One region of the Streptomyces sclerotialus genome, then DNA from elsewhere that is predicted to be linked to it. Evidence: riboswitches for the same ligand, from Rfam matches in the RefSeq annotation. Region 1 holds a riboswitch; each other region holds the start of a gene.
The links. A riboswitch is a leader RNA that binds a small molecule or an ion and turns the genes downstream of it on or off. The one in region 1 is predicted to bind cyclic di-AMP.
Positions count from the first base shown of each region.

Region 1 (7,221 bases):
CTGGAGGAGTACCGCACGCTGCTGCCGCACTTCGAAGCGGTGCCCGACGACCCCGTACGCCCGCTGGAGATACGCCGTTCCATAGGTCACCTGCTGCTCGCGCTCGGCGAGCGCGGCGCGGCGCAGGAGACGCTCGCCCGGCTGCTGTACGACGCGGAGCGGGTGCACGGTGCGCACCATGTCTTCCCGGCGGAGGTGCGCCGGACCCTGGAGTGGCTGGCCCGCGTCCGCTGAACCGCTGAACCGCTGAACCGCAGGATCCGGTCGGACCTGCGGGTGGCCGTACCACCAGGTGGAGCGGACGTGCGGACGGCCGCACCACCCGGGCTGGTAGGGCCGTACCGCCGCGGAGCAGCGGCCGTACCGTCCGGCGGCGGGACCGTACCGCCGCGGAGCAACGGCCCGCCGCAAGGGTACGAAACACAAAAGTGCCGCAATCGTTGGTCGAATTGCTGGTCCGCGCCGCGCGGACTTCATACCATCGATCAACGCCAGGACTGAGACGCCCGCGAGGTGCTGAAGGCCCCCGCTGTCGTTCATGATCTTCGCCGGGAGGCCGAATGCTCCGCCGTAGGACTGCGCTCTCCGTTTCCGCCGCCGCTGTCGTGGCGGCCCCGCTCCTGTCCGCCTGCGGCAGCGACGCGCACCCCGGTGCCGCGGCCGTCGTGGGCGGGGAGCGGATCACCGTGGCGCAGCTCCAGGCGCGGGTGAAGAACGTCCGTACGGCCCAGGAGGGCGCCCCGCAGGGCGCACAGATGATCCAGAACACCGGCCGGCTCAGCGTGACCATGCTCAACAGCATGATCTTCGACAGGGTGCTGGCGCGTAACGCGCAGGACGCCGGCGTCGAGGCCAGCCGGTCCGACGTGCAGAAGTGGCGGAACACCGCCGAGCGGCGGGCCGGCGGCGCCGAGCGGCTGAAGGCGATGTCGCTCCAGCAGGCCATCGCGCCGAGCGAGATCGACGGCATGGCCCGTAACCAGATCCTGATGGACGGCATCGCGAAGAAGCTGGGCGTGAACCGGCAGACGCCGCAGGGCCAGCAGAAGCTGGCCCAGGCGCTGGCCAAGACCTCGCGTGACCTCGGTATCGATGTGAACCCGCGCTTCGGCGAGTGGAACGACAGCCAGGTCATGCTCGGCGAGGCGAAGACTCCGTGGGTGCGTACGGAGCAGAAGCAGCAGGTGTGACACCGGGGCGGCCGGACGGCAGATCCGACGGACGGCAGATCCGACGGACGGCCGGGCACCAGGCACGGCGTGCGCCCGGCCTGCCGCCCGGCCGTCCGCTCCCGTGCGTTACGTTCGACGGGTGAACGCTTCCGCCACCGGCCGCCTGGTCCTGCTCACCACCAGCCACCGGGTCGCGCCCGGCCTGCTGTCCTGGCCCGCGTGGCAGACGCTGCGCGCCGCCGACCGCGTGCTGTGCGCCGACCCCGACCACCCGCAGCTGCCGTACCTCGCCGAGGCGGGCATCACGGCCGAGACCGCCGAGCCCACCGCCCGTGAGCTGGTCGACTACTGCGTGGCGGGCGGCCGTACGGCCGTGGTGCTGACGTCGGCCGCCGGGGAGAGCGCGCTGACCGACGGGCTCGCCCGGCTCGCCGGGTCGGGCCGCGAGGCGATGCCCGACCTGGAGCTGCTGCCCGGTTCGTACGACCTGCCCGGTGCCCGGCTGCTGGACCTCGTACAGGTCATGGACCAGATCCGGGCCGCCTGCCCGTGGAGCGGCGTGCGGACCCACGAGGATCTGGCGAAGTACGGCCTGGAGGAGATGTACGAGCTGGTCGAGGCGATCGAGGAGGGCGACCGGGAGGCGCTGGCCGAGGAGCTGGGCGACGTACTGCTCCAGGTCGTCTTCCACTCGCGGATCGCGCAGGACGACCCGGACGAGCCGTTCTCCGTCGACGACGTCGCGGGCATCATCGTCGACAAGCTGATCCACCGGCACCCGCACGTCTTCGGTGACGAGGAGGCCGCGACGCCGGAGGACGTCAGGGCGCACTGGCTGCGCACCAAGGCCGCCGAGAAGCAGCGCGAGTCCGTGACGGAGGGCGTGCCGCTGGGGCAGCCGGCCCTGGCGCTGGCCGCGAAGCTGGCCTCCCGGGCCCGCACCGCCGGCCTCGACGTGCCGGTGGCCGGCGAGGGCATCGGGTACGAGCTGCTGGCGCTGGCCGCGCGGGCCCAGGAGGAGGGCACCGACCCGGAGACCGCGCTGCGGGCGGCGGCCCGTACGTACCGGGACGCGATCGTGGCGGCGGAACGGGCGGGCTAGGGGCTTCTCAGGAGGGCCCCGCGGCCGACCGGTTACGGTCGGAGGGTGCACGACACCACCGCTTCCGCCTGCCCTGAACTCTTCACCTGGGAGTTCGCCGCCGATCCGTATCCCGCGTACGCCTGGCTCCGGGAGCACGCGCCGGTGCGCAGGACGGAGCTGCCCAGCGGGGTCGAGGCGTGGCTGGTCACCCGGTACGCGGACGCGCGCGAGGCGCTGGCCGACCCCCGGCTGTCGAAGAACCCGCAGCACCACAGTGAGGCCGCGCACGGTAAGGGCAAGGTCGGCATCCCCGGCGAGCGCAGCGCCAACCTGATGACGCACCTGCTCAACATCGACCCGCCGGACCACACCCGGCTGCGCCGCCTCGTCTCCAAGGCGTTCACGCCGCGTACGGTGGCGCGCTTCGCGCCGCGCGTACAGGAGCTGACCGACCAGCTGATCGACGGCTTCGCGGCGCGCGGCGAGGCCGACCTCATCCATGAGTTCGCGTTCCCGCTCCCCATCTACGCCATCTGCGACCTGCTGGGCGTGCCGCGCGAGGACCAGGACGACTTCCGGGACTGGGCCGGGATGATGATCCGGCACGGCGGGGGACCGCGTGGCGGGGTCGCCCGGTCCGTGAAGAAGATGCGTGCGTATCTGGCCGACTTGATCCACCGCAAGCGGGAGTCGCTGGCGGCGGAGGAGACCGGGGACGAGGACCTGATCTCGGCCCTCATCCGGGCCTCGGACCACGGCGAGCACCTCACCGAGAACGAAGCGGCGGCGATGGCGTTCATCCTGCTGTTCGCCGGGTTCGAGACGACCGTCAACCTGATCGGGAACGGTACGTACGCGCTGCTGCGCAACCCGGAACAGCGGGCGCGGCTGCAGGCGGCGCTGGCCGCGGGCGACGAGGAACTGCTCGCGACCGGGATCGAGGAACTGCTGCGTTACGACGGGCCGGTGGAGCTGGCGACCTGGCGGTTCGCGACGGAGGAGCTGGCCATCGGCGGGCAGGTGATCGCCGCCGGCGAGCCCGTACTGGTGGTGCTGGCGGCCGCCGACCGGGACCCGGCGCGGTTCGCGTCACCGGACACCCTGGACCTCGGGCGCCGTGACAACCAGCACCTCGGATACGGGCACGGCATCCACTACTGCCTGGGCGCGCCGCTCGCCCGCCTCGAAGGCCGTACGGCGCTGGCGACCCTGCTGACCCGGCTGCCCGATCTCGAACTGGCCGCCGATCCGGACGAGCTGCGCTGGCGCGGCGGTCTCATCATGCGCGGACTGCGGGCGCTGCCGGTGCGTTTCACGCCGGAAGGCGCGCCGGACGAGGAGCGGGACGCGCCAGGTGGCGAGTAGTCCGGAGGGGCTTCGGACGCCCCGTCAGAACGGGCATTTCCGCAGGTAACGGGGTGCGGCAAGGGGGTCGGCGCCGGGCAGAACTGACCCGGCGTCAGCGGCGTGATCTACACGTGATCTCCGCTACACCGGCTTGAGACCGGACCAGGCCCCCGCTACTTTGCCTGCGACAACTCAAGCCGCCGCTCGAAAGGCACCCGCATGCGCTCCGGCAACGGTAGACACCGCCGCCCCCGCCAGGCCCCCGCCCTCCTGGTGGCGGCCTCCGTCACGGGCGCAGGGCTGGCCCTGCCGCTGCTGGCGGCGGGTGGCGCGCAGGCCGCCGACACCGCCACGTGGGACCGCGTCGCGATGTGCGAGAGCGGCGGCATGTGGAGCGCCAACTCCGGCAACGGCTTCTACGGCGGGCTGCAGCTGACCCTGGAGATGTGGAAGGACTACGGCGGCGAGTCCTACGCCGAGCGTCCGGACCTCGCCAGCCGCTCCCAGCAGATCGCGGTCGCCGAGGCGATCCTGAACGACCGCGGCCCGGACGCCTGGCCCAGCTGCGCCGTCAACGCCGGCCTCGACGTGGACGGCCTGATACCCGACGTGGACCCGGGCGGTTCGGAGACGCCGGTGCCGCAGCCCTCGGAGCCGGGCGACGACGCCTCCGGCAGCCCGTCCGGCAGCCCGTCCACCGGCACGGGCGACGACGGCGGTGACAACGCGGGACAGCCGTCCGACAGCGCCACATCTCAGCCCTCCGGGGATGCCACGTCCGAGCCTTCCGGCGGCGCCACCAACTCGCCGTCCGGCGACGCCACCGCCACGCCGTCCGGCGGCGGCGCGGACCAGGGCGGCGGGGATGCCGAGGGCTCCGGCGAGGACACCGCCGGGCCGCGCGCGGGCGACCCCGCCGACCGGCCCTCCGGCGACGCCTCGGCCCCCGGTACCGGCCGCCACCGCGGTGACGCGGACGACGGCAAGGGCGGCGAGGGAGAGGACGGGCGTCCGGCCGGGCGGCACGCGTCGCGCGGCGGTGAGGCGCACCGCGGTACCCCGGCAGATGACGGCATGTACACGGTGCGGCCGGGCGACAGCCTGTCCGCGATCGCCGACGCGCAGGGGCTGACCGAGGGGTGGACGGGTCTGTACGACGCCAACGAGGGCGTCATAGGGGCCGACCCGGACCTCATCCACCCTGGTCAGCGACTCGACCTGAAGCAGTGACGGGCGGCCCGCAAGGGCCCCGCAAGGGCTAAGTGCGGGCCGGTTGTGCCCAATTGGGGAAAGTGAGACATGGGTCTCGTCCCGGGGTGTTTCCGGCCGCCGTGTCCGTTGTTTCCATACCGTGTTCGACCTGCGCAAACGGGCGGTTTCGAGGCTCGAAACCGGTCAACTGTCCTACGAATGGGTGGTTTGAACCGCTGAGGGGTGTGTGTTTACGTTCTTCACCGCTCGCACCAAGTGAGCCCGCCGATCATTCGCCGAATCCTGCCGGTGATCGGTCGGACAACCGTCGCGCAAGCGCCGTAGGCAGGAGCGGGGGACCCAAGGTAAGTGCCGTACCGCCGCGGAAACGCAGCGGCCGGCTTGGGGTGAAGCCGGGTGTGCGGACAGCGCATCCGGCCGGGCCACTCACAGCCCGAACCCGACAGCTCACCTCGCAGGCGTCGGTGAGGAAGAACAACATGCTCAAGGGCAAGCACCGCCGCCCCTCGAAGGCCGTCCGTGCCGTCACGCTCGCCGGTGTCGCCGGCGCGGCCGTGGCCGTCCCGCTGATGACCGCCGGTTCCGCCAACGCGGCCTCGGTCGCCACCTGGGACAAGGTCGCCCAGTGCGAGTCCGGCGGCAACTGGTCGATCAACACCGGTAACGGCTACTACGGTGGCCTGCAGTTCTCGAACTCCTCCTGGGCCGCCGCCGGCGGTACCAAGTACGCGCCGCGTGCCGACCTGGCCACCAAGGACCAGCAGATCGCCACCGCCGAGAAGCTGCTCGCCATGCAGGGCCCGGGTGCCTGGGGCTGCGCCGGTGCCGGCGGCCTGACCGCCGGTGGCCCGGCCGCGCAGGTGAACACCGGTGGCTCCGGCCAGGCCCAGCAGCAGGCTCCGCAGCAGGAGGCCCCCAAGCAGCAGGCCGCCCCGCAGCAGGAGGCGCCGAAGCAGCAGGCCGCCCCGAAGCCGCAGACGACGCAGCCCCAGGCCGCGCCGAAGCCGGCCGCCGGTCACGGCAACTACACCGTGAAGTCCGGCGACACCCTCGGCAAGATCGCCAAGGCGCACGGCGAGAACTGGAAGACCGTCTACGAGAACAACAAGTCGACCGTCGGCGGCAACCCCGACCTGATCTTCCCGGGCCAGAAGCTCGAGGTCTGATCCCGTCGGCCTGCCGGCCGCCCGTGAGACCGCCCCGCCGCGACGCGAACGCCCCCGAGCGCGTCACGGCGGGGCTTCACGTTTGCGTGAGCGGGGCCATCCGGGCGGCAGGCCGCTCAGATGCGTAGTGCCGGTTTTGCCGGATACGTCCGCGACAAAAAGTGGTTCTTACCTCCCGGATTGCGGGCCTTTGGGGCCTTTTTCGTCTCACGCACGGGGCTAGGGGCAGGCGGACGGCGCGAAGGCCGTTAGGCTCGTGCTGCAGAACTCCAGAAACCCACGAAGGAGACAACGTGCCGTCGATCGACGTCGTCGTAGCTCGCGAGATCCTCGACTCGCGAGGCAACCCCACGGTCGAGGTCGAGGTCGGCCTCGACGACGGCAGCACCGGCCGCGCGGCCGTGCCGTCGGGCGCCTCCACCGGCGCCTTCGAGGCCATCGAGCTGCGTGACGGCGACCCGAACCGTTACCTCGGCAAGGGCGTCGAGAAGGCCGTGCTGGCCGTCATCGAGCAGATCGGCCCCGAGCTGGTCGGCTACGACGCCACCGAGCAGCGCCTCATCGACCAGGCGATGTTCGACCTGGACGCCACCGACAACAAGGGCTCCCTGGGCGCCAACGCGATCCTGGGCGTCTCCCTGGCCGTCGCGCACGCCGCGTCCGAGGCCAGCGACCTGCCGCTGTTCCGCTACCTCGGCGGCCCGAACGCGCACGTGCTGCCCGTTCCGATGATGAACATCCTCAACGGTGGGTCGCACGCCGACTCCAACGTGGACATCCAGGAGTTCATGATCGCCCCGATCGGCGCGGAGTCCTTCTCCGAGGCGCTGCGCTGGGGTGCCGAGGTCTACCACACCCTCAAGAAGGTCCTGAAGAGCAAGGGCCTGGCCACCGGCCTGGGCGACGAGGGCGGCTTCGCCCCGAACCTCGGCTCCAACCGTGAGGCTCTCGACCTCATCCTGGAGGCCATCAAGGAGGCCGGTTACACCCCCGGCCAGGACATCGCGCTGGCGCTCGACGTCGCCGCCTCCGAGTTCTACAAGGACGGCGCGTACGAGTTCGAGGGCAAGTCCCGCTCGGCCGCCGAGATGACCGAGTACTACGAGGAGCTCGTCGCCTCGTACCCGCTGGTCTCCATCGAGGACCCGCTGTTCGAGGACGACTGGGACGGCTGGAAGACCATCACCGAGAAGATCGGCTCCAAGGTCCAGCTGGTCGGCGACGACCTGTTCGTGACCAA
Region 1 covers NZ_JBFOHP010000002.1:3,547,862-3,555,082, reverse strand. The annotation lists gene AAC944_RS15690 (serine/threonine-protein kinase) at 1-234, shown strand, start outside; gene AAC944_RS15685 (SurA N-terminal domain-containing protein) at 561-1,190, shown strand; gene AAC944_RS15680 (nucleoside triphosphate pyrophosphohydrolase) at 1,312-2,274, shown strand; gene AAC944_RS15675 (cytochrome P450 family protein) at 2,320-3,621, shown strand; gene AAC944_RS15670 (transglycosylase family protein) at 3,823-4,833, shown strand; cyclic di-AMP (ydaO/yuaA leader) riboswitch at 5,122-5,291, shown strand; gene AAC944_RS15665 (transglycosylase family protein) at 5,295-5,981, shown strand; gene eno (phosphopyruvate hydratase) at 6,275-7,221, shown strand, end outside.

Region 2 (7,221 bases), 500 kb from region 1:
CGACCGACCCGCTCACCCTCTCCTCCCTCAAGACGCGCGCCCTGGCCCGCACGATCGCCCGCCGCACCCACGGCCCCGCCGCCGCCCGCGCCGTCACCGAGTACGCCGCCCTCGCCACCTCCCTGGCCTTCCTCCGCCGCCGCGCCCACCGCACCGGCCCCACCCCCGACTTCCACACCCGAGAACGCACCCTCCTCCACCACCTCTGGCAAACAAAGCCGTTGGCCCACCCGGCCCTCACTCACGCGCATCACAGTCGGCACCAGGCGCAACTCGTCACCGCGCAGGAAGAAGTCTCCTCGCACCACGGGGACCCGCCGCCCGGCAGTGATCTTTGACCCCGCCCCCGCGCCCTCCGGCACAATGGGCTCCGTGCCTGTCACGCCCTCGTCCCCCGGTGTATCGGCCCGCATGAGTCGCCAGGCCCGCAAGGACACCTCCGCGGAGATGGCCGTCCGCCGCCTGCTCCACGCCGCCGGGATGCGCTACCGGTTGCATCGGCGCGTGCCCGACCTGCCTCGCCGAACGATCGACATCGCCTTCCCCGGCCCCAAGATCGCGGTCTTCCTCGACGGCTGCTTCTGGCACGGCTGCCCCGAACACGCCACCCATCCGAAGGCGAACGCCGAATGGTGGCGCCAGAAGCTCGACCGCAACATGGCCCGCGACCTGGAGACGACCGAGCACCTCACCACCGCCGGCTGGACGGTCCTCCGCTTCTGGGAACACGAGGACCCCGCCGACGTGGCAGCGAGCATCGCCACCGCCCTGTCGAATGCCCCTCGCCAGGGTCGAAAGGACCGAGCGTAAGGTCATGGGCAGAGATGTCCCTGATGTGGAGGTTTTGGTGATGGCTGGGGTGCCGGTGGGTGTAGTGGCTGCGGGTGGGCTCGTAGGGGGTTATGGCGTGGCTCGGTGGACCGAGAAGCGGCCGTTGGGTGGGGTTGCGTTGGCGGCGGCCGGGGCCGTGGCGGCGCGGGAGTGGCGGCGGAAGGGTGGGAACGGTACGGCTGCCGCTCTCACCGGGCTGTACGTCGCGGCGTTCGCCGGGTCGCATCCGCTGGCGAAGAAGATGGGGGCCTGGCCTTCGGTGTTCGCGGTGGCCGGGGCCGTGGCGGCGGTTTCGTGGGTGGTCGTCGACCGGAAGTGACAGGAGAAGTACCTGAGCGGTCATGTGCTGCATTGCTGCATGTGCTGCATGTGCTGCAACTGCTGAGGGGCGGCGTACGTGGGAACGTACGTCGCCCCTCAGTGCGTCGGAGGGCCCGGTGTCACGCCGAGGCGTCCGTCAGGAGTTTCAGGTCCTCGGCGGTGAGGGGCAGGGTGCCGAGGGCCATGAGGGCCGGGAGCTGGGCGACCGTGCGGGCGCTGGCGATGGGGGCCGTGACCGTGGGCTGGGCGGCGAGCCAGGCGAGGGCGACGGTGGCCTGCTCGGCCTCGTGGCGCTCGGCGACCTCGTCGAGGGCGGCCAGGACGCGGCGGCCGCGTTCGGTGTGCAGGTGCTCGGCGGCCTTGCTGGAGCGGACGCTGTCGACGTCGCTGCCCGGGCGGTACTTGCCGGTCAGGAAGCCGGAGGCGAGGCCGTAGTACGGCATGGCGCCCAGGCCGTGGCGGGCGGCGACGTCGCGCAGCGGGCCCTCGTACGTGTCGCGGGAGACGAGGTTGTAGTGCGGCTGGATCGCGACGTACTTGGCCAGTCCTTCGCGATCGGAGAAGTCGAGGGACGCCGCCAGGCGCTCCGGGGAGATGTTGGACGCGCCGATCTCACGGACCTTGCCGGCCTTCACCAGGTCGTCGAGGGCGGTGATGATCTCCGAGACCTCGACCGTCTCGTCGTCGAAGTGGGTGTAGTAGAGGTCGATGTAGTCGGTGCGGAGGCGGGTCAGGGAGTCGTCGACGGCCGCCTTGATGTTGGCGGCGGACAGGCCCTTGCGCTCGGGGAGGGAGCCGACCTTGGTGGCGATGACGAGGTCGGAGCGGTTGCCGCGGGCGGTGTGCCAGTCGCCGATGATCGTCTCGGATTCGCCGCCCTTGTTGCCTGGGGCGAAGAAGGAGTACCCGTCCGCCGTGTCGATGAAGTTGCCGCCGCCCGCGGTGAACGCGTCCAGCACCTCGAAGGACGTCGCCTCGTCGGCGGTCCAGCCGAAGACGTTGCCCCCGAGGGAGAGCGGAGAGACGGAGAGCGAGCCGAGGGGCTTGGAGGAGGGGACCGGGCCGGGTACGGAAGCTGAAGTGGGAGTGGACATGTTGTCGTTCAGCGAGGTGGGCCGGGGGGTTATTCCGTTGGCCGCCCGGGTGAGGCCGTCGCCCACCCGGGCGGGCTAACGCTCGGTCAGCGGCGCCGGGGCCTCCTGGACCGTCCAGCCGTTCCCGTCGGGGTCCTTGAAGAACATGAACGCGTTCCAGGTCTCGCCGCGGCCCTCGGTCCAGCCGTCGGCGCCGAGGTGCTGGACGGGGCCGACGTCGACGCCCCGGCGGACCAGTTCCGCGCGGGCCGCCTCGATGTCCACCACGCACAGCTGGAGGCCCTGGAGCGAGCCCGGTGCCATACCTGCCTGACCGGGCGCTTCGGGCATCCCTTGGACGAGGCCGATCGAGCAGCGGGAGCCGGGCGGGGTCAGCTGGATGACCCGTGCTCCCTCGCTGACCTGCGCGTCGACATCCACCGTGAAACCGCACCGCTCCTCGTAGAAGCTCTTCGCGCGGTCCAGGTCGGTGACGGGGACGGTGATGAGTTCGAGGGTGAAGTCCACGGCGGTCGTCCTTGTCCGTCGGCCGGCCGGCCCGGCGGGGCATCAGGTCTCGCGGTCCGGGCCAGGGGTGCGGTGGTGCTGGTGGACATTCTGCGCGAGGGGGACGGATTCCGCTGACCGACGGGTGCCGATCCGGGCAGGGCGCACGAGGCGTACTGCGCTGTCCTGATACGTGCGTTCCTGCCGGGGTACGCGCGGACCGGCGGCCCCGATGTGTGGGGCATCGGGGCCGCCGGAGCTTGCGGGCCCGCGTACGAAGCCGGTGACGGCCTGCATGCACGCGGAGGCCCGGCCGTCGGCCACCGCCTCTCCCCTCCTGCTGTGTGCGCCCTGCAGGGCGGGACGCACGAGGCGGCGGCTACGGCAGACAAGTGCCCCGGACGGGCGGTCGGAAGCCTGGGGACGGAGGAATGTCCGTAACTGAGGCCTTCCGGGTCGGACGACCGGAACGGATGACCGGAACGGACGACTGAAACGGACGACCGGATCGCATGAACCGGAACGGATGACCGGAACGGACGACCGAAACGGACGACCGGATCGCATGAACCGGAACGGATGACCGGAACGGACGACCGAAACGGACGACCGGATCGCATGAACCGGAACGGATGACCGGAACGGACGACCGAAACGGACGACCGGATCGCATGAACCGGATCGGATCAGACCGTCAGGCCGTGGTCGCGGAGCCAGGGCAGTGGGTCGACCGGGGAGTCGGCGCCCGGCCGGACCTCCAGGTGGAGGTGGGGGCCCGTCACGTTGCCCGTGGCGCCGACCCGGCCTATGACGTCGCCGGTGTTCACCTTGCCCGAGGTCTTCACCATCGAGGAGAGGTGGCAGTACCAGAGCTCCGTGCCGTCGTCGAGGGTGACGATGATGCGGTAACCGTACGAACCCGCCCAGCCGGCCTGCGTGATCGTGCCGCTGTGCACCGCCTTGGCCGGGGTGCCGGTCGGCGCGGCGAAGTCCAGGCCGGTGTGGTCGGCGGCCCAGCGGTCCCCGGCCTGCCCGAAAGTGGCACTGATCGTGAAGGAGGAGACCGGAAGGGTGTAACTCTTGGCCAGTTCGGCGAGCTTGGCGGCACGGGCCGCCTCGGCCTTCTTGCGCTCCGCCTCCTCGGCCTTGGCCTTGGCTTCCGCCTCGGCCTTCTTCTTCGCCGCCTCGGCCTGCTGCTGACGTTCGGCGGCGGCCGCCTCGGCCTGCTCGACGGCGGCCTGTTCGGCGGCCTCGCGGGCCTCCTGGTCGGCGGAGTTCTGCGCCTGCTCGGCCTGTTCCAGGATGCGGGCGCGGAGTGCGTCGCCGCCCTGGGGCTGCTCGCCCCCGGCGGCCGCCTGGGTGAACGGGCCGCCCTGCGCGTCCGCCGTCTCGGCGGAGTCGCGCGAGACCAGTTCGCCGATGCCCGGCAGGGACTTGGCGTCGGGGAGTTTCTCGGATACGTGCTCGGCCATGCCGCCCAGGTCGGGCATGGATATGGAGACCTGCGGCTTGCCCTGCGCGGTGGCGATGCCGCCCGCGCCGACCGCCGCCATGACGCCGACGCCCAGGACCGTACTGCTGCGGGCGAGGCCGCCGCCGCGCTGCTTGGCGACGCGGTGCCGGCCGCGTACCGGGCGTACGGACTCCTCCGTGGGGTTCCACTCCTCCCACGACCCGTCGTGGGAGACGCCGCCGTCGTACGAGGCCCCACCGTCGTACGAGACCCCACCGTCGTACGAGGCCCCGCCGTCGCGGAAGGCGCTGTGGTCACGGGAGACGCTGCGGCCACCGGTCCCGGCACCGTCCACGACGGGGAAGGCCGCGGTCTCGGTGAGCACCGGATCGGTGTGGGTGCCGGGAACCTCGTGGCCCGGGTGCGCGTACGGGTCGTACACCGCACCCTCGTGCGCGGCGAACGGTTCCCGTGCCGGGAACTGCCCCTGCGTCGCGAGCGGTTCGTGTGTCGTGAAGGGCTCGTACGAGGGCGAGGGCCGTCGGTTCGGGTCGGGGGCAGGCTTGTTGGACGCCACGGGGGCGCACTCCTTTCCTTCCTTCTCGCCTACCGGGTTAGCTGACGGGTTCGGAGCAGGAAGGTCTCCTACGGGCGGCTCCGGGGGAGTCGCCCGATTCACCCCAAGGTGGTGGTTCCCCGGTTCCCTTGGCGGGTGGTGCGTGGTGAAGTGCGCTGTTGGGATTCGGCGTCGGCGCGCGGTGCCGCCTCTTGCGACGGCTGGTACGACCGCGCTGCGTTATCGGACAGTAATAGACGGGACGGCCGGATTCCAAGCGTTCCCCGGAATCCGTATGCGTCCTGGCCAGGACTTATGTGCGCAGTACCGGCTAAATAGGGGCGAGTTGATCGAGTATCGAAAACCTCAACCGGACTGATCGTTTGCCAGTTGTTATGCGGAGGGGTGCGCAGCGATTACGGACCGTGAGAGCAGTAGCGTCTGCGCATGGTCGTCAACAGCGCGCAGGCAGTGGCGGATCGGTACGCGGACTTCTCGTGGCAGCAGGCGCGGGGCGAGTCCGAAGCCCATGAGGAACTGACCGCCCGCATCAGCCAGGACCCGGAGTTCTGCGACTTCCTGGGTGCCTCGCTGCCGCCCGGCGACGAGCAGCAGCCCCCTCTCCTGCTCGCCGCCGTCCGATACCTCGACGGCCCGCACGCCGCGCAGGGCCCGCGCGGCGACTTCGCGTACCGCACCTGGCGCGAGTGGACGATCCGGCACTGGGACGACGTACGCGACGTCCTCGTGCGGCGGCTCACCCGGACCGACGAGCCCGCGCGCTGCGCCGCGCTCCTCCCCCTCCTCGCCCGTCTCCCCCAGCCGCTCGCGCTGCTGGAGGTCGGCGCGTCGGCCGGGCTGTGCCTGCATCCGGACCGGTACCGCTACCGGTACGACGACGGGCCCGAGTTCGGGGATCCGGACAGCCCGGTGGTCTTCCCGTGCCGTACGTCCCCGGGCACGCCGGTGCCGGACGCGCTGCCGCGGATCGTCTGGCGGGCCGGGATCGACCTCGCCCCCCTCGACCTGTCCGACCCGGACGACGTCCGCTGGCTCCAGGCCCTCGTCTGGCCGGGTGCCGCACCCGGCACCGGCGCCGGCGCCCCCGTCGACCGGGCCGGCCGTCAGCTGGCCGCCGTGGAGGCCGTACGGAAGGCGCCGCCGGTTCCGCTCGTACGCGGCGACCTCCTGGACGAGCTGCCCGCGCTGGCCGCGCAGGCGCCGCGCGAGGCGACGCTGGTGGTCTTCCACACGGCGGTGCTGACCTGCCTGCCTCTGGAGCGCCGCGAGGAGTTCGCCCGGGTCGTACGGTCGCTGCTGGTGGACCGGCCCGGGCACTGGGTCTCCCACGAGCACCACAATGTGCTGCCGTGGCTGCCCGGCCCGCGGCCCGCCGACGCGCACCAGCTCACCCTCGCCGTCGACGGCCGGCCGGTCGCGCTCACGGGGCAGCACGGGCAGAGCATCCAGTGGCTCACGGAGCCGCGGCAGGCCTGAGACAGCTTCGAGCCCGCAGGAGACGCCGGCCTAGCCCGAGGGGCCCAAGGGGCCCACGGGGCCCGAGGAGCCCGAGGGCCCCGTGGCGTCCGGACGGCCCTAGCCCTCCGGCCTCCGCAGCGCCAGCAGGGCCATGTCGTCCGCCGTCTCGCCTCCCGTGTGCTGCGCGACGTCGGCCACGAGGGTGTCCAGCAGCGTACCGGGGCCGGTGAACACCCGGCCGGACAGCCGAACCGCCGGCTCGTAGAACGCGCCCGCGCCGTCCCGCGCCTCGGTCACCCCGTCGGTGAACAGCAGCAGCATCGCGCCCGGCGGGAACCGCGCCTCGTCCGCCCGGTCCGGCCAGCCCGCGACCTCGCTCAGCCCGAGCGGCAGCGCCGGTACCCGCGGCGCCAGCTCGCTCAGCGTGCCGTCCGCGCACAGCAGCAGCGGCGCCGGATGGCCGCGGTTCAGCACCCGCAGCACCCCGCGCTCCTCGGACGGCACCTCGGCGAGCACGGCCGTGGTGAACCCCTCGAACTGGTCCAGGCCCTCGCGCCTGCTGCCCTCGCGCTGCAGCGCCCGTTCCAGCCGCCCGGCCACCGCCTCCAGGGTGGCCTCCTGCTCCGCTGCCTCCCGGAAAGCGCCGATGACGATCACGGCGGCCTCCACCGCCTCCAGGCCCTTGCCGCGTACGTCGCCGACGATCAGCCGTACGCCGTGCGGAGTGTCCTGCACGGCGTACAGATCACCGCCGATGCGCGCGTCCGCCTGCGCCGCCTCGTACCGTGCGGCCACGTCCAGCCCGCTGATGCGGTCCGGCGGCAGCGGCAGCACGGCCCGCTGGGCGGCCTCCGCCACGTCCCGCACGGAGGCGAGCCGGGCGTCGCTGAGCCGTACGACGCGGTTGATGCCGAGCGCGAGGACGGCCACGACCAGGACGGTCACCGCTTCGGTGTACGACTCGTAGCCGCCCATCCGGCCGTGGGAGAGGACCGCGCCGA
Region 2 covers NZ_JBFOHP010000002.1:4,048,685-4,055,905, forward strand. The annotation lists gene AAC944_RS17990 (PrsW family intramembrane metalloprotease) at 1-338, shown strand, start outside; gene AAC944_RS17995 (very short patch repair endonuclease) at 412-810, shown strand; gene AAC944_RS18000 (hypothetical protein) at 851-1,150, shown strand; gene AAC944_RS18005 (aldo/keto reductase) at 1,272-2,246, opposite strand; gene AAC944_RS18010 (VOC family protein) at 2,322-2,753, opposite strand; gene AAC944_RS18015 (M23 family metallopeptidase) at 3,419-4,762, opposite strand; cyclic di-AMP (ydaO/yuaA leader) riboswitch at 4,774-4,915, opposite strand; gene AAC944_RS18020 (DUF2332 family protein) at 5,189-6,238, shown strand; gene AAC944_RS18025 (PP2C family protein-serine/threonine phosphatase) at 6,338-7,221, opposite strand, start outside.
Region 2: another riboswitch for cyclic di-AMP. It lies ahead of AAC944_RS18015 (M23 family metallopeptidase); the one in region 1 lies ahead of AAC944_RS15665 (transglycosylase family protein).

Region 3 (7,221 bases), 2.6 Mb from region 1:
CAGGAAGGAACCCTGCATCTCATCGACGACGTCGATGTCGAGGATCCGCTCCTCGAAGTCCTGGGGCTCCGGGGTGCCCCCTGAGGGTCGGGTCTTCGTGCTGCGGCGGGCCATCGCGGCTGCGGCTCCTTCGCTCGAACTCTGCTTCGCTTACGGCTACGGCGTCTGCTGGCCGGCGGGCCGGGGCGGGTGCTCCCGTCCTGCCGGGCAGGCTCAGCGGCCGGTGCTGGATGCTCAACGGCTGAGCCTGTTGCGGACCATTGTGGCCCGCGGGTCTGACAACGCCGACCGCGACCCGTCCGTACGCCCGTCCGAGCCGGATGTGCGGCGGGCCTCGTTCCGGGGAATCTCCTTGCGGCGGGGTGCCGGGCGGGAACTTCGCCAGATGTCGGCGCGCTTGCATACAGTGACAGAACTTCCTCGCAAGCGGATCGAAGGGACGTACATGCCCATGGGTCACACGGCCACAGAACAAGCCGGGTCCGGCGGCCTGACAGCGACCGAGCACCGGCTGGCCAACGGCCTGCGCGTGGTGCTCTCCGAGGACCACCTGACCCCCGTCGCGGCGGTCTGCCTGTGGTACGACGTCGGCTCCCGCCACGAGGTGAAGGGCCGTACGGGCCTGGCGCACCTCTTCGAGCACCTGATGTTCCAGGGATCGGCGCAGGTCAAGGGCAACGGTCACTTCGAGCTGGTGCAGGGCGCCGGCGGCTCGCTCAACGGCACCACGAGCTTCGAGCGCACGAACTACTTCGAGACCATGCCGGCCCACCAGCTGGAGCTCGCCCTGTGGCTGGAGGCGGACCGGATGGGCTCGCTGCTGACCGCGCTGGACGAGGAGTCGCTGGAGAACCAGCGCGACGTGGTGAAGAACGAGCGCCGCCAGCGGTACGACAACGTGCCTTACGGGACGGCGTTCGAGAAGCTGACGGCGATGGCCTACCCGGAGGGCCACCCGTACCACCACACGCCCATCGGGTCCATGGCCGACCTGGACGCCGCCTCCCTGGAGGACGCGCGGAACTTCTTCCGTACGTACTACGCGCCCAACAACGCCGTGCTGTCCATCGTGGGCGACATCGACCCCGAGCAGACGCTCGCCTGGGTGGAGAAGTACTTCGGCACCATCCCCGGCCACGAGGGCAAGCAGCCGCCGCGGGACGGCTCGCTGCCCGAGATCATGGGCAAGGAGCTGCGCGAGGTCGTGCACGAGGAGGTGCCCTCGCGGGCCCTCATGGCGGCGTACCGGCTGCCGCACGACAACACCCGTGAGGCTGATGCCGCGGACGTCGCGTTGACGATCCTGGGCGGCGGCGAGTCCTCCCGGCTCTACAACCGCCTCGTGCGCCGCGACCGCAGCGCCGTCGCGGCGGGCTTCGGACTGCTGCGCCTGGCGGGCGCGCCCTCGCTGGGCTGGCTGGACGTGAAGACGTCGGCCGGCGTGGAGGTCCCCGCCATCGAGCGGGCGGTGGACGAGGAGCTGAAGCGCTTCGCCGAGGAGGGGCCGACCGCCGAGGAGATGGAGCGCGCGCAGGCCCAGTTGGAGCGCGAGTGGCTGGACCGCCTGGAGACGGTCGCCGGGCGCGCGGACGAACTGTGCCGGTACGCGGTGCTGTTCGGCGACCCGCAGCTCGCGCTGAGCGCCGTACAGCGCGTCCTGGAGATCACTCCCGAGGAGGTGCAGGCGGTCGCCCAGGCCCGGCTGCGCCCGGACAACCGTGCGGTGCTGGTCTACGAGCCGACCGGGCCCGCCGAGGCCGCCGCCGTGGAGGCCACCGAGGCCGACGCGGCCGCCGCCCAGCACGAGACCGAGACCGAGGAGGCGGCCCAGTGACCGACGCCGTGACCCCCACCATGACCTTCCACCCGCAGCCGCAGGCCGGACAGCCGAAGCCGTGGGCGTTCCCGGCACCGGTGCGCGGCACGCTCGGCAACGGCCTGACGGTGCTGCGCGCCGACCGGCCGGGCCAGCAGGTCGTCGCCGTCGAGATCAACCTCGTCGCGCCGCTGGAGGCCGAGCCCGAGGGCCTGGACGGCGTCGCCACCATCATGGCGCGCGCGTTCTCCGAGGGCACCGACAAGCACGACGCCGAGGAGTTCGCCGCCGAGCTGGAGCGGTGCGGCGCCACCCTGGACGCGCACGCCGACCACCCCGGTGTCCGCGTCTCCCTCGAAGTGCCGGCCTCCCGTCTCACCAAGGCGCTCGGGCTGCTCGCCGACGCCCTGCGTGCCCCGGCCTTCCCGGACAGCGAGATCGAGCGCCTGGTGCGCAACCGCCTGGACGAGATCCCGCACGAGCTCGCCAATCCCGGCCGGCGGGCCGCGATGGCGCTGTCCAAGGAGCTGTTCCCGGCCGCCTCCCGGATGTCCCGGCCGCGCCAGGGCACCGAGGAGACGGTGGCGCGTATCGACGCCGCCGCGGTGCGTGCCTTCTACGAGGCGCACGTACGCCCCGCCACGGCCACCGCCGTGGTCGTCGGGGACTTCACCGGGGTGGACCTGGACGCGGCGCTGGCGGAGACCCTCGGGGCGTGGACGGGCTCCACCGCCGAGCCGGTCGCGGCCTCGCCCATCGTCGCCGACGACACCGGCCGTGTCGTCATCGTGGACCGGCCCGGCGCCGTCCAGACGCAGCTGCTCATCGGCCGGATCGGTGCCGACCGGCACGACCGCGTGTGGCCGGCGCAGGTGCTCGGCACCTACTGCCTGGGCGGCACGCTCACGTCCCGGCTGGACCGTGTGCTGCGCGAGGAGAAGGGCTACACCTACGGCGTGCGGGCGTTCGGTCAGGTGCTGCGCTCCTCCGCTGACGGCACGGGCGCCGCGATGCTGGCCATCAGCGGCTCGGTGGACACCGAGTCCACGGAGCCGGCGCTGGCCGACCTCTGGAAGGTGCTGCGGACGCTGGCCGCCGAGGGGCTGACCGACGCCGAGCGCGACGTGGCGGTGCAGAACCTGGTCGGTGTGGCGCCGCTGAAGTACGAGACGGCCGCGGCCGTCGCAGGGACGCTCGCCGACCAGGTCGAGCAGCACCTCCCCGACGACTTCCAGGCGGAGCTGTACCGGCGCATGGCCGAGACCGGCACGGTCGAGGCGACCGCCGCCGTGGTCAACGCCTTCCCGGTGGACCGGCTCGTCACGGTCCTCGTCGGTGACGCGGCGCAGATCGCGGAGCCGGTACGGAAGCTGGGCATCGGCGAGGTGTCGGTCGTCAAGGGCTGATCAGGAGGGACCGGCGGCGGAAGCGGACCGCTGCCGGCCGTTGCGGTAGCGGGTGTGAACGTCGCCTGCCCGGCAGGGTGCGAGCACGGACCGGAGCACGTCGTACCGGTGCCGTCGACGGTGGCGTGAAGCCTGTCAACGCCGCCCGTATACCAGGACATAACGGGTCCCGGGTCGCCAATGCGGCCCGGGATCTTCGCTTTTGTCCGGAATGCAGTAGGTGGTTGCCTGTGCCCCGTGTGGCGTCCGGCACAAACTCCCGATTCTGTTTGCTGATCGCGAGATGTCCCGTTTAGCGTCGGTCCGGCTGTTCGACAGAAGTGCGCCGCACCCGCGGCCGCCGGGCAGTCATCGCCGAGTCCCCGTACGGCGCGAGCCAGGGGAGCCGGGGACCCACATGTCCCTTGGGGTGAATCGGCGCCCTCTCCGGAGGGGGCCGTAGGAGACCTTCCTGCTCCGAACCCGTCAGCTAACCCGGTAGGCGAGAAGGAAGGAAAGGAGTGCGCCGGTCATGGCGTTCACCCGTGCCACCGGCAAGCATCGCCGCCCCGGCCGTGCTGCCCGGACCACCCGCAACATCGCCGGCATAGCCGCGGCGACCGGCGTCGCCGTCTCCATCGCCTCCCCGGCGCTGGCCGCGGGCGAGGAGCCGGCCGCCACCGTCACCGACGCCGGTCTGACCCGCGCCATCGCCGACACCGGTGACCGGGTCGCCGACAACATCGTCGCGCAGGCCGACGCGCAGGAGGAGGCCGCCGAGGTCGCCGCCGCCCGCGCCCAGGTCGAGGACGCCGCCGTCAAGAGCGCCGAGGCCGCCAAGAAGAAGGCCCAGGAGGAGCGGCGCAAGGCCGCCGCCGAGGCCGCCGAGAAGAAGGCCGCGGCCAAGAAGGCCGGCGAGACCCGCGCCTCGCGCTCGGACGCCCGTACCACCCTCAGCGCCTCCGGTTACGTCTCGCCGATCGCCGGCAGCTACGTCTCCACGCCGTACAAGGCCTCCAGCGGCCTGTGGTCCTCCGGCAGCCACACCGGCATCGACTTCCACGCCGCCTCCGGCACCGCCGTCCACGCCGTCGGCGCGGGCACCGTCGTCGAGGCCGGCTGGGGCGGCGCGTACGGCAACAACGTCGTCCTCAAGATGGACGACGGCACGTACACCCAGTACGGCCACCTGTCGTCCATCAGCGTCTCGGTCGGCCAGAAGGTCTCCGCGAACCAGCAGATCGCGCTGTCCGGCAACACCGGCAACACCACCGGCCCGCACCTGCACTTCGAGGCGCGCACCGGCCCGGACTACGGCTCGGACATCGACCCGATCGCGTACCTGCGCTCGCACGGCGTCAACGTCTGAGGCGGCCCGCATCGTACGGCGCACCCCGCGTGCCCCTCGGAACCCCGGCCCACCGGCCGGGGTTCCGGCGTTTCCGGACGCGCTCGCGTCCCCGCTTCCCCGCGAATACCCGTTCACCGGCCAAAAATTATCCATGAATTCGTCACGGCCGTCGGAAATGGCCGTCCGGTGTCATAGAGTCGCGGAAAAGGCGTCGCCCGGCGGCGTTTCCAGAGGATTGCGGCGGAGGCACGGACGATGCGAGGGAACATTTCGGCGCATGCGGTCTGCACGGCGATTCGCGACGACATCGTCTCCGGTGTGTTCCCGCCCGGTTCCCGGCTGATCGAGGAGCTGCTCGCCTCCCGGTACGGCGTCTCCCGCGTCCCCGTGAGAGAGGCGCTGCGCACCCTGGAGTCCGAGGGGTTCGTCACCACCCGGCGGCACGCCGGCGCGTGCGTGGCCGAGCCGACCGAGCAGGAGGCCGCCGACCTCCTGGACATCCGGCTCCTCCTGGAGCCCCTGGGCGCCGCCCGTGCCGCGACCCGCCGCTCCACCGCGCACCTGAAGGTGCTGCGCGGTCTGGTGCGCATCGGGCGCGCGAGGGCCCCCCACGGCAACCCTGCCGACCTGCGGCAGCTGGACGGCTGGTTCCATGAGACGCTCGCCCAGGCGACGGGCAGCGCCAGCATGACGGCGCTGCTCACCCAGGTGCGCCGCAAGATCGACTGGGTGTACGCGGTCGACCTGGGCCGGACGCCGCCCGGTGACGTGGGCCGGTACTGGCAGGAGCACGGCGCGATCGTGGACGCGGTGGCGCGCGGCGACGCCGAACGCGCCCGTGCGCTGACCACCGCACATGTGGAGCGCGCACTGCCCGCCTACCGGCTGCGCCATCCCGCGCCGGGGGTGAGGGAAGCGAAACAGCCCGTAAACATGGCGCGCGTCCAGAATTAACACCGCTGCCGTATACAACTCCTGGGGAATTCAGCCCCCCTGGTTCGGCGTGCCCGAATATTCTCGCGCGGCTTCGAAAAGGGAAATTCGGGTGTGCCGCGTAAGCCGTCTGCAGGCGGGGCGGGTGAAGAATTCCTCGGCGACTGCAGCGGCGGGACGGCGGGTGACGGGTCCGGCCCGCCACCGTGCGAAACGGCCCCGCCCGTGACTCCTGCGGGAGTCACCGTGGCGGGGCCGTGAAGGCGGTGCCGGGCGGCGTGCGGCCGCCGGCCTGCCCGAAGGGTCAGACCGTCTCCGGGAGCTCCTCGAGGCCCTCGGAGACGAGCTTCGCCAGGCGGTCCAGCGCGGCGTCGGCGCCCTCGGCGTCCGAAGCCAGCACGATCTCCTCGCCACCCTGGGCGCCCAGGCCCAGGACCGCGAGCATGGAAGCGGCGTTGACGGGGTTGCCGTCGCCCTTGGCGATCGTGACCGGCACGCCGGAAGCGGTGGCCGCACGGACGAAGATCGAGGCGGGGCGGGCGTGCAGACCCTCGGCCCATCCGACATTGACGCGGCGCTCAGCCATTGTGTTGCCCTTCGGGTCGGAAAAGTTGTCTAGACCAGTGTCTCACGCGGGCACCGGTGGTCCGGTGTGCCCAGCCCGCACGAGCGCTCGGATCCTAGAAGCCCAAGCCTGCGTCACGCCCAGGCTGTACGCATGCTGAGACCCGCTCGTACGCACCGTCCCGCCGCGGGGTACGTACGGTCGTGTCCGAGGCGCCCTCCGGCACTTCGGCCGCCCCCTGATACGCAGCCGGTCGTACGCTGTCCGCATGGAGACGCCGTCGGATGCCGCCGCCTACCCCGCCCACTGGGAAGCCGACGTGGTGCTGCGTGACGGCGGCACCGCCCGGATCCGCCCCATCACCCCGGACGACGCGGAACGCCTGGTCTCCTTCTACGAGCAGGTCTCCGACGAGTCGAAGTACTACCGCTTCTTCGCGCCCTACCCCCGGCTCTCCGACCGCGACGTGCACCGCTTCACCCACCACGACTACGTCGACCGGGTAGGGCTCGCCGCCTTCGTGGGCGGCGAGATGATCGCCACCGTCCGGTACGACCGCATCAGCGCCGACGGCCGGCCCGCCACCGGGCCTGACGCCGACCAGGCCGAGGTCGCCTTCCTCGTCCAGGACGACCAGCAGGGCCGCGGCGTCGCCTCCGCGCTCATGGAGCACATCGCCGCGGTCGCCCGCGAGCGCGGCATCCGCCGCTTCGTCGCCGAGATCCTGCCCGCCAACACCAAGATGATCAAGGTGTTCACGGACGCCGGCTACACCCAGAAGCGCACCTTCGAGGACGGCGTCGTCCGCCTCGAATTCGGCCTGGAACCCACCGAGCAGTCCGTCGCCGTCATGCGCGGCCGCGAGCACCGCGCCGAGGCCCGCTCCGTACAGCGGCTGCTCGCCCCGGGGTCGGTCGCCGTCATCGGTACGGGGCGCGCCCCCGGAGGCGTCGGTCGCTCCGCCCTGCGCAACATCCTGGACGCCGGCTTCACCGGCCACACGTACGCCGTCAACCGCGCCTTCCCCGAAGGCGGCAGCACGCTGGACCCGGAGGGCGTACCCGCCTACCGCTCGCTCCGGGACATCCCCGGCCCCGTCGACCTGGCCGTCGTCGCCGTACCCGCCGAGCATGTCCCCGACGTCGTCCGCGACTGCGGCGAACACGGCGTC
Region 3 covers NZ_JBFOHP010000002.1:6,122,296-6,129,516, forward strand. The annotation lists gene AAC944_RS27070 (DNA gyrase/topoisomerase IV subunit A) at 1-114, opposite strand, end outside; gene AAC944_RS27075 (M16 family metallopeptidase) at 452-1,834, shown strand; gene AAC944_RS27080 (M16 family metallopeptidase) at 1,855-3,222, shown strand; cyclic di-AMP (ydaO/yuaA leader) riboswitch at 3,565-3,720, shown strand; gene AAC944_RS27085 (M23 family metallopeptidase) at 3,734-4,570, shown strand; gene AAC944_RS27090 (GntR family transcriptional regulator) at 4,808-5,506, shown strand; gene AAC944_RS27095 (HPr family phosphocarrier protein) at 5,790-6,071, opposite strand; gene AAC944_RS27100 (bifunctional acetate--CoA ligase family protein/GNAT family N-acetyltransferase) at 6,319-7,221, shown strand, end outside.
Region 3: another riboswitch for cyclic di-AMP. It lies ahead of AAC944_RS27085 (M23 family metallopeptidase); the one in region 1 lies ahead of AAC944_RS15665 (transglycosylase family protein).

Region 4 (7,221 bases), 1.4 Mb from region 1:
TACGCGTACAAGGAGATCGCCAAGCAGCTCTTCATCTCCGTCAAGACGGTCGAGTCGCACGTCTCGGCGGTCCTCCGCAAGCTCCAGCTCTCGAACCGCCACGAGCTGACGCGCTGGGCGACCGCCCGCCGCCTGATCTGACGTCGTCGGACGGCAGGCGGAGTTCGCACCACACGGTCTTGCCGACGCCGTACGGGCGGGGCGCGGTGCCCCACGCGTCCGCGAGCGCGGCGACGAGGGCGAGCCCCGCCCCGACTTGTCGCCGGGCCCGGCGTCCCGCGGCTCCGGCGGCACGCTGCTCGCGTCCGCGACCTCCAGGCGTAGCCGGCCACCGCGCACGACGGCGCGTGCGCGCAGCTCCCGGCCCGGTGACACGTGCGCGTGCCGGCACGCGTTGGTCGCCAGCTCGCTGAGCAACAGCACGGCGGTGTCCGCGACTTCGTCGGGAATCTTCCACGCCCGCGCCTGTGCGGCGAGCAGTGTACGCGCCCTCCCGACGCTCCGTGCGCTTCGCGGCAAACGCCACTCGATGTCCTGAGGTGTTCCGTCAGTCATGCGCAGAGCGTGACCGCTCGGGCTTACGTTATGGAGCCACGACTCGTGTACACGATGACGTTGTACACGGCGCGACCCCGGAGGTGGGCTGTGTCGGACGCCTGGCGCTACTGCGGTAACCAGATCAAGCTGTGGCGGACCCAGGCGGGTGTCTCCCGGGAGGACTTGGGCCGGGAGGCCAACTACGAGTACGAGACCGTCAAGTCGATGGAGCTCGGCCGCCGCCGCCCGTCCCTCCGCCTCCTCCAGGTCGCCGACGACATGTGCAGCGCACGCGGCCTGCTCCTGGCAGCGCATAGCTACCTGAAACCGGCGCCGTACCCGACGCGCTCGCAGGAGTACATGGCCCTGGAAGCCGAAGCCATCGCCGTGCACTGGTACGAGCCGCTGCTCATCCCCGGCCTGCTCCAGACCGAGGACTACGCCCGGGTCCTGATGAGCGAGACCTATCCCCCCTCGGACGACGAGACGGTCGAGGAACGGGTGAGTGCCCGGCTGCGCCGCCAGGAGGCGCTGTGGCCCCGGCCGCGTGCGGTGTTCGACTTCGTCATCTACGAGGCAGCGCTGCGGACCGGCGTCGGCGGCGGCAAGGTCATGCACCGGCAGCTCTGCCGGCTGCTGGAGATCGGTGAGTTGCGGAACATCTCGATCCAGGTGCTCCCCATGGGCCGCTGCAGCGGAGTGGCCCTCATTGGCCCCATGGTGCTCCTGGAGACGACCGACCACGACCGGTACGTCTACGTCGAAGGCCAGCGGACGAGCGCGCTCTACGCTGACGCCGAGAAGGTCAGTGAGTTGACGCAGCGGCATGGCATGATCCGCCAACATGCCCTCTGCGTCGAGGAGTCGGCTGAGTTCGTGAGGAAGGTGGCGGCGGAATATGAGTGACGAGCTCGTGTGGCGCAAGTCGAGCTACAGCGACGACGAGGGCGGTGCCTGCGTCGAGGTCGCTGCCCACGCGGCACGCGTATACGTGAGGGATTCCAAAGCGGGGCCCGAAGGCCCCCTTTTGGCGATAGCCCCCGCGGCCTGGGCGGCATTTGTCGCGTACGCCGCCGGAGGCGAATAGTCACCGCGTACCCCGTCTGCGGAGCACCGCCGTGGTGACCGGAGAGTGGAGCTCCCAGCCCATGGCCCGGTACAGGGACAGACCGTCGTCCCGGGCCACCAGGACGCCCTGCGTCGCCCCCCGTTGGGCGGCGCGGGCAGCCAGGGCCGTCATCACGACCCGGCCCAGGCCCTGGCGGCGGTGTGCCGGGTCCGTGCGGACCTGGTCGAAGACGGCCGTCGCGCCGGCCAGCGCGACGCGGCCGCCCGCCGCCACCTCCCCCGTGGCGGCGAACGCACGCGCGTCGACGAGGCCGCCCTGGGCGACCGTCTCGACGACGTACCCGCCCGGCAGCACGGCCGGGTCCGGCGGCGGTGCGGGCGCGGCGCCCGGTACCAGGCCGTCCCCGAGCCCGTCGGGCACCCCCGCCGTTCCCGAGCCGTCGCGCACCGCGCGGACCAGAGGGGCGGTCATCAGATATTCCGGCGTCCGGAACTCCCAGGAGGCCGGCAGCGCGGGCTCGACGGCCGAGCGAGGCGCGCAGACCTTCAGCCACAGGCCCGGCGTGATGAGCGCGACGGACAGGCGGCGCAGCACCGCGGGGTCCGCCGAGGGCAGGACGTACCGCGCGACCTGGTCGGTGCGGCCGACGGCTATCCGGAAGCCGCCCGGTACCTCGACCGCGCCGTCCGTGCCGCGCGAACGCACCCAGCCGTCCACCCAGGCGCGCACGACCTCGGGCCGTGCCACGGGCACGCGGTGGTGCTCGGTCATTGTGTCCACGGACCCGATCGTATTGCGAGAGCTTCGCAATAGTGACGGTCGAATTCGGCCCCCTTGCATAACGCTGCCGGGGCCACCCGAATCCTTGGAAAAAGAAGGCTGCTTGAGAGAGGTCAAGGGCCGTGCGGGTACATATCGGTGATGGTGTTCGGCTCTACTTCGATGTGGAGGGGGCCCAACTGGTGACGGACGGTCCGGACATGGCCGAACGGCCGACGATCGTCCTGCTCCACGGGGGACCGGGCGCTGATCACACCCTGTTCAAGCCGGAGCTTTCCGCCGCGGCCGGTTTCGCTCAGGTCATCTATCTGGATCAGCGGGGCAGCGGCCGTTCGGTGCGGTGCGAGCCGCGGCAGTGGACGTGGGAGCGGTGGGCGGACGACGCGATCGACTTCTGTGACGCGCTGGAGATCGAGCGGCCCGTGCTGGTCGGTTCGGCCAGCGGGGGGTGGGTCGCGCTGCTGGCGGCCATCCGGCACCCGGACCGGTTCGCGGGGCTGGTGCTGGACAGCGTGATGCCCGGCGACACGTACGAACGGCTGGAGATGTTCGAACGGCTGGGAGGGCCTGAGGCGCGGGACGTGGCGCTGCGGTACTGGGCGGGTGACGTGGGCGACGAGACGACCGACGCGTGGGAGCGGATCTGTCTGCCGCTGTACTCGCGGCAGCCGGGCGGGGACGCGGCCGGCCGGGACCGGCTGCGCCGGGTGCGCTGGAACGATGACGTGCTGGACCACTTCAGGACCGTGCTGGCGCGGGATTTCGACCCGTGGCGCGGGCTGGACCGGCTGGCGTGCCGGACGATGATCCTGGCGGGCGAGCAGGACCCGGTGGCGACCGCCTCGGCGGCCCGCCGCTTCGCGCACCGGCTGAGCCACACGGACGTACGGCTGCACGTGCTGGCCGACGCGGGGCACGGCGTCTTCCGTGAGGCGCCGAAACAGTCGATGGACCTGCTGCGGGACTTCGTGGTGAGCGGCCATGTGCCGCGACTGCATTGACCGGTGCGCCGGTGCGGTTTCTCTGTGGCTGAATATGGCCGGAAGGCCCGGTGTTACCGGCTGGCCGGGTGGCGCGGAGGACCAAATGCGACCGGGCGGTCGAATTCCGCGGCGGAATTGATCGACCGCTGGACCAGATCGGAAAACGGGCGGCGCGGGTGGCTGAAACGGTGCCATGTGACGTCAGTTGTCTCAGTAATTCCGTAGGCCCACTCGCGTCAGCAAAGCGTCATGACGCCCCTGAGGCCCCGCTGCTTCCCCTGGTACGGCGGCGGTCCGTGTTCAAGGGGGAGCGGACCACCGCCGTACCTTCGGCGGGGGCGGCCGGCGGCCGCCGGGGCGGATCCGACGGTGGTGGGGAGCCGGCCGCCTGAACGAGGACGCTAAACCTCCCGGCGGCGGCCGGGCGGTCGTTGCCGCCGATTGCCCGTTCCCTCACTGGGCCGTGCCCGCTTCCGCCGCCGGGTGAACGCTGCTGACCGGCGACGTGCGACAGTGCGACCGGAAGGCGAGCGACCGTTCGAGCCGTGGCGGGGCGGACCTGCCCGCCGGGCGGCGCGGCGGCGCAGTTACGATCGACCACTATGGACGTAGTGATCAATGTGTTCGTCATCCTGCACATCATCGGCATCGCCTCGCTGCTCGGCGGCTTCCTCACGCAGATGAAGGCGATGGGCGCGGGCACCGCCCGCTTCGTGCCCGCGATGCTGCACGGCGCGATCACGATGCTGGTGACCGGCGTCGTCCTGGTGGGCCTGAACCAGATGCAGGACTACGCGGTCGACAACATCAAGATCGGCGTCAAGCTCGCCGTCCTGATCGTGATCCTCGGCCTGGTCTACGTGAAGCGGGACGAGGAGAAGGTCGAGAAGCCGCTCTTCGGGCTCGTCGGCCTGCTCACGGTCGTCAACATCTGCATCGCCGTGCTCTGGACCTGACACCCGGCCCGTTCCGGCACACCCGGCCCGGTCCCGGTACACCCGGCCCGGTCCGGCGCGACGGACACACGACACGCGAAGTGCGCGGCTGCCCGAGGGCGGCCGCGCACTTCGTCGTTCCGGGGGCTGGCCAGGGGCTCAGGCCGGTCGTACGTTCCCGTAGATCGGCATGTAGTAGATCGACTCCACGCGGACGTTCGTGCCCGGCTTCGGGGCGTGGATCATCTTGCCGTCGCCTATGTACATCCCGACGTGGCTGATGTCGTCGTAGAAGAAGACCAGGTCACCCGGTTGCAGATCCTTCGTCGCGACCCGCGTGCCGGTCTTCACCTGGTCCCAGGTCGTCCGCGGCAGCGAAACGCCCGCCGCCTTCCACGCGGCCTGGGTGAGCCCCGAGCAGTCGTACGACGTGGGGCCGGTCGCGCCCCAGACGTACGGCTTGCCCAGCTGCGCGCGGGCGAAGGCGATGGCCTTCTCCGCCTTGGTGGCGTACGCACCGTCGGACGTCCCGGAGCCGGTACCGGACCCGCTGCCCGTCCCGGACCCGGACCCGCCGTCCGTACCGCCCGTGCCGCCGCCCGTACCGCCGTCCTGCTGCTCCTGCCGCTCGCGCTCGGCCTGCTCCCGCGCCAGCTCCTCGGCCTTGCGCTGCGCCTCGGCCTCCTTCTTGCGCTCCAGCTCCGCGAGCCGCGCCTTCTCCTGCGCGGTCAGCCGGGACAGCAGCTCCCGGGCCTCGGTCAGCTTGCCCTGGACGTCCTGCTTGGCCGTCTTCAGCGTCTCCTGGGACTTCTGCAGCTCCTCCAGGCCCTTGACCGCCTGCGTCCGCTTACGTGCGGCCTGCGCCTGCTGGTCCTGGTAGTCGGCGACGGCCTCCTGCTGGCGGCCGGTGAGCCGTTCCATCAGGTGGTTGCGGTCCACGAACTGCTGCGGGTCCTGCGCCAGCATCAGCTGCGCGGTCGGGCTCAGCCCGCCGGAGCGGTACTGCGCGGAGGCGAAGGTGCCCAGCTCACGCCGGGCCTCGTTCATCTTCTCGGTCCGCCGGGCCGCGGCCTCCCGCAGCCCGTCCACCTTCTCGCGCTGGGTGCCGGCGCGCTCCTTGGCGGCGTTGTACTTCTGGGTGGCGACCTCGGCCTGCCGGTACAGGCCGTCGACCTTCTTCTTGACCTCCTCGATGGAGGGCTCGGGCTTCCTGGGGGCCGCGTCCGCGGTCTGGGTGAGCAGCGTGACCGAGGCCAGCGCTGCGGTGGTGAGCCCGGCCGCCGTGCGGCGGTGCGCGGGCACGGTGAGCATGCGGGTGCGCGGCTTGCGATGAGACGCCAAGGCCGGCGACTCCTTCCGTGGACCGCCTACCGGGTTAGCTGTCGGGTTCGGGCGATGCCGCATTGCTGCGGCGTACTACGGAAGGTGCCCTACGGCCGTGCGGATCGCTCCGCAGCGGCCGATTCACCCCGGTCGTACGTGGGCCCTCCTGGGCCGAAGGCGGCGACAGGAGGGAGGGTCCCCGGCTCCGGCTGTCGTGCGTACGGACAGGCCGGACTCGGCGGGGCGGCCCGTGCCGGTGCTGTCACCGGCGGTGGGGCGGGCTGCCCGGTCGGCACGGTAACCAACTCGTGTGACTCCTGTGAAGGCTGATGTTCGATTTGCCCGCAATCTTTTCGTGACCTGATCGTGTCCGTGCCGATGTGCGCCCGGCTGTGACCACGGACTGTCCGGTGGTGTTGTCCGTCCGTGACCGGATGCCGCGTGCCGTATGCTCCGCGGCCGCCCGTCCGCCCCGCCCCAGGTGTGTCCTTGCCCCCGAATTCCGCGGGCGGGGCCGGGCTGTCGGTGGGGCGGCCTAGACTCGGTGGGCGATGAGCAGCCTCTTTGACGACAGCTTCCTGGCGGACCTCGAGCCCAAGGACGAGGAGCCGCCGCCTCCCGAGGACGAGGACCGTCCGGCAGCGGAGGAGGTGCCGCACGACCTCTTCGGCGGCCGCTACGACGCACCCGCGCCGAGGGACGCGTACTACCGCGACGGCGCCGCCCGCCCGGCGGTCGACCCGGCCGCGCTGCTGGAGGGGCTGAACGACCAGCAGAAGGCCGCCGTCGTGCACAGCGGCGGCGCGCTGCTCATCGTCGCGGGCGCCGGCTCCGGCAAGACCCGCGTCCTCACGCACCGCATCGCGCATCTGCTCGGCGCACGCGGCGTCCACCCCGGCCAGATCCTCGCGATCACGTTCACGAACAAGGCCGCGGGCGAGATGAAGGAGCGCGTGGAGGAGCTGGTCGGCCCGCGCGCCAACGCCATGTGGGTCTCCACCTTCCACAGCGCCTGCGTGCGCATCCTGCGCCGCGAGTCCAAGAAGCTGGGCTTCACGTCGTCGTTCTCGATCTACGACGCCGCCGACTCCAAGCGGCTGATGGCCCTGGTCTGCCGCGATCTGGACCTGGACCCCAAGCGCTTCCCGCCCAAGTCCTTCAGTGCGAAGATCTCCAACCTCAAGAACGAGCTCATCGACCACGAGGACTTCGCCGCGACGGCCGCGGACGGCTTCGAGAAGACCCTGGCCGAGGCGTACACGATGTACCAGGCACGGCTGCGCGAGGCCAACGCCCTGGACTTCGACGACATCATCATGACGACGGTGAACCTCCTCCAGGCGTTCCCGGACGTCGCGGACCACTACCGCCGCCGCTTCCGGCACGTCCTGGTCGACGAGTACCAGGACACCAACCACGCCCAGTACACCCTCGTGCGCGAGCTGGTGGGCCCCGGGACGCCCGAGGTGCCCGCCGCCGAGCTGTGCGTCGTCGGCGACGCCGACCAGTCGATCTACGCCTTCCGCGGCGCCACGATCCGGAACATCCTCCAGTTCGAGGAGGACTACCCGGACGCGACCACGATCCTGCTGGA
Region 4 covers NZ_JBFOHP010000002.1:4,964,670-4,971,890, forward strand. The annotation lists gene AAC944_RS22100 (LuxR C-terminal-related transcriptional regulator) at 1-141, shown strand, start outside; partial or broken gene AAC944_RS22105 (ATP-binding protein) at 313-555, opposite strand; gene AAC944_RS22110 (helix-turn-helix domain-containing protein) at 646-1,443, shown strand; gene AAC944_RS22115 (DUF397 domain-containing protein) at 1,436-1,624, shown strand; gene AAC944_RS22120 (GNAT family N-acetyltransferase) at 1,625-2,377, opposite strand; gene AAC944_RS22125 (alpha/beta fold hydrolase) at 2,587-3,387, shown strand; gene AAC944_RS22130 (hypothetical protein) at 3,972-4,325, shown strand; gene AAC944_RS22135 (C40 family peptidase) at 4,464-5,645, opposite strand; cyclic di-AMP (ydaO/yuaA leader) riboswitch at 5,654-5,848, opposite strand; gene pcrA (DNA helicase PcrA) at 6,179-7,221, shown strand, end outside.
Region 4: another riboswitch for cyclic di-AMP. It lies ahead of AAC944_RS22135 (C40 family peptidase); the one in region 1 lies ahead of AAC944_RS15665 (transglycosylase family protein).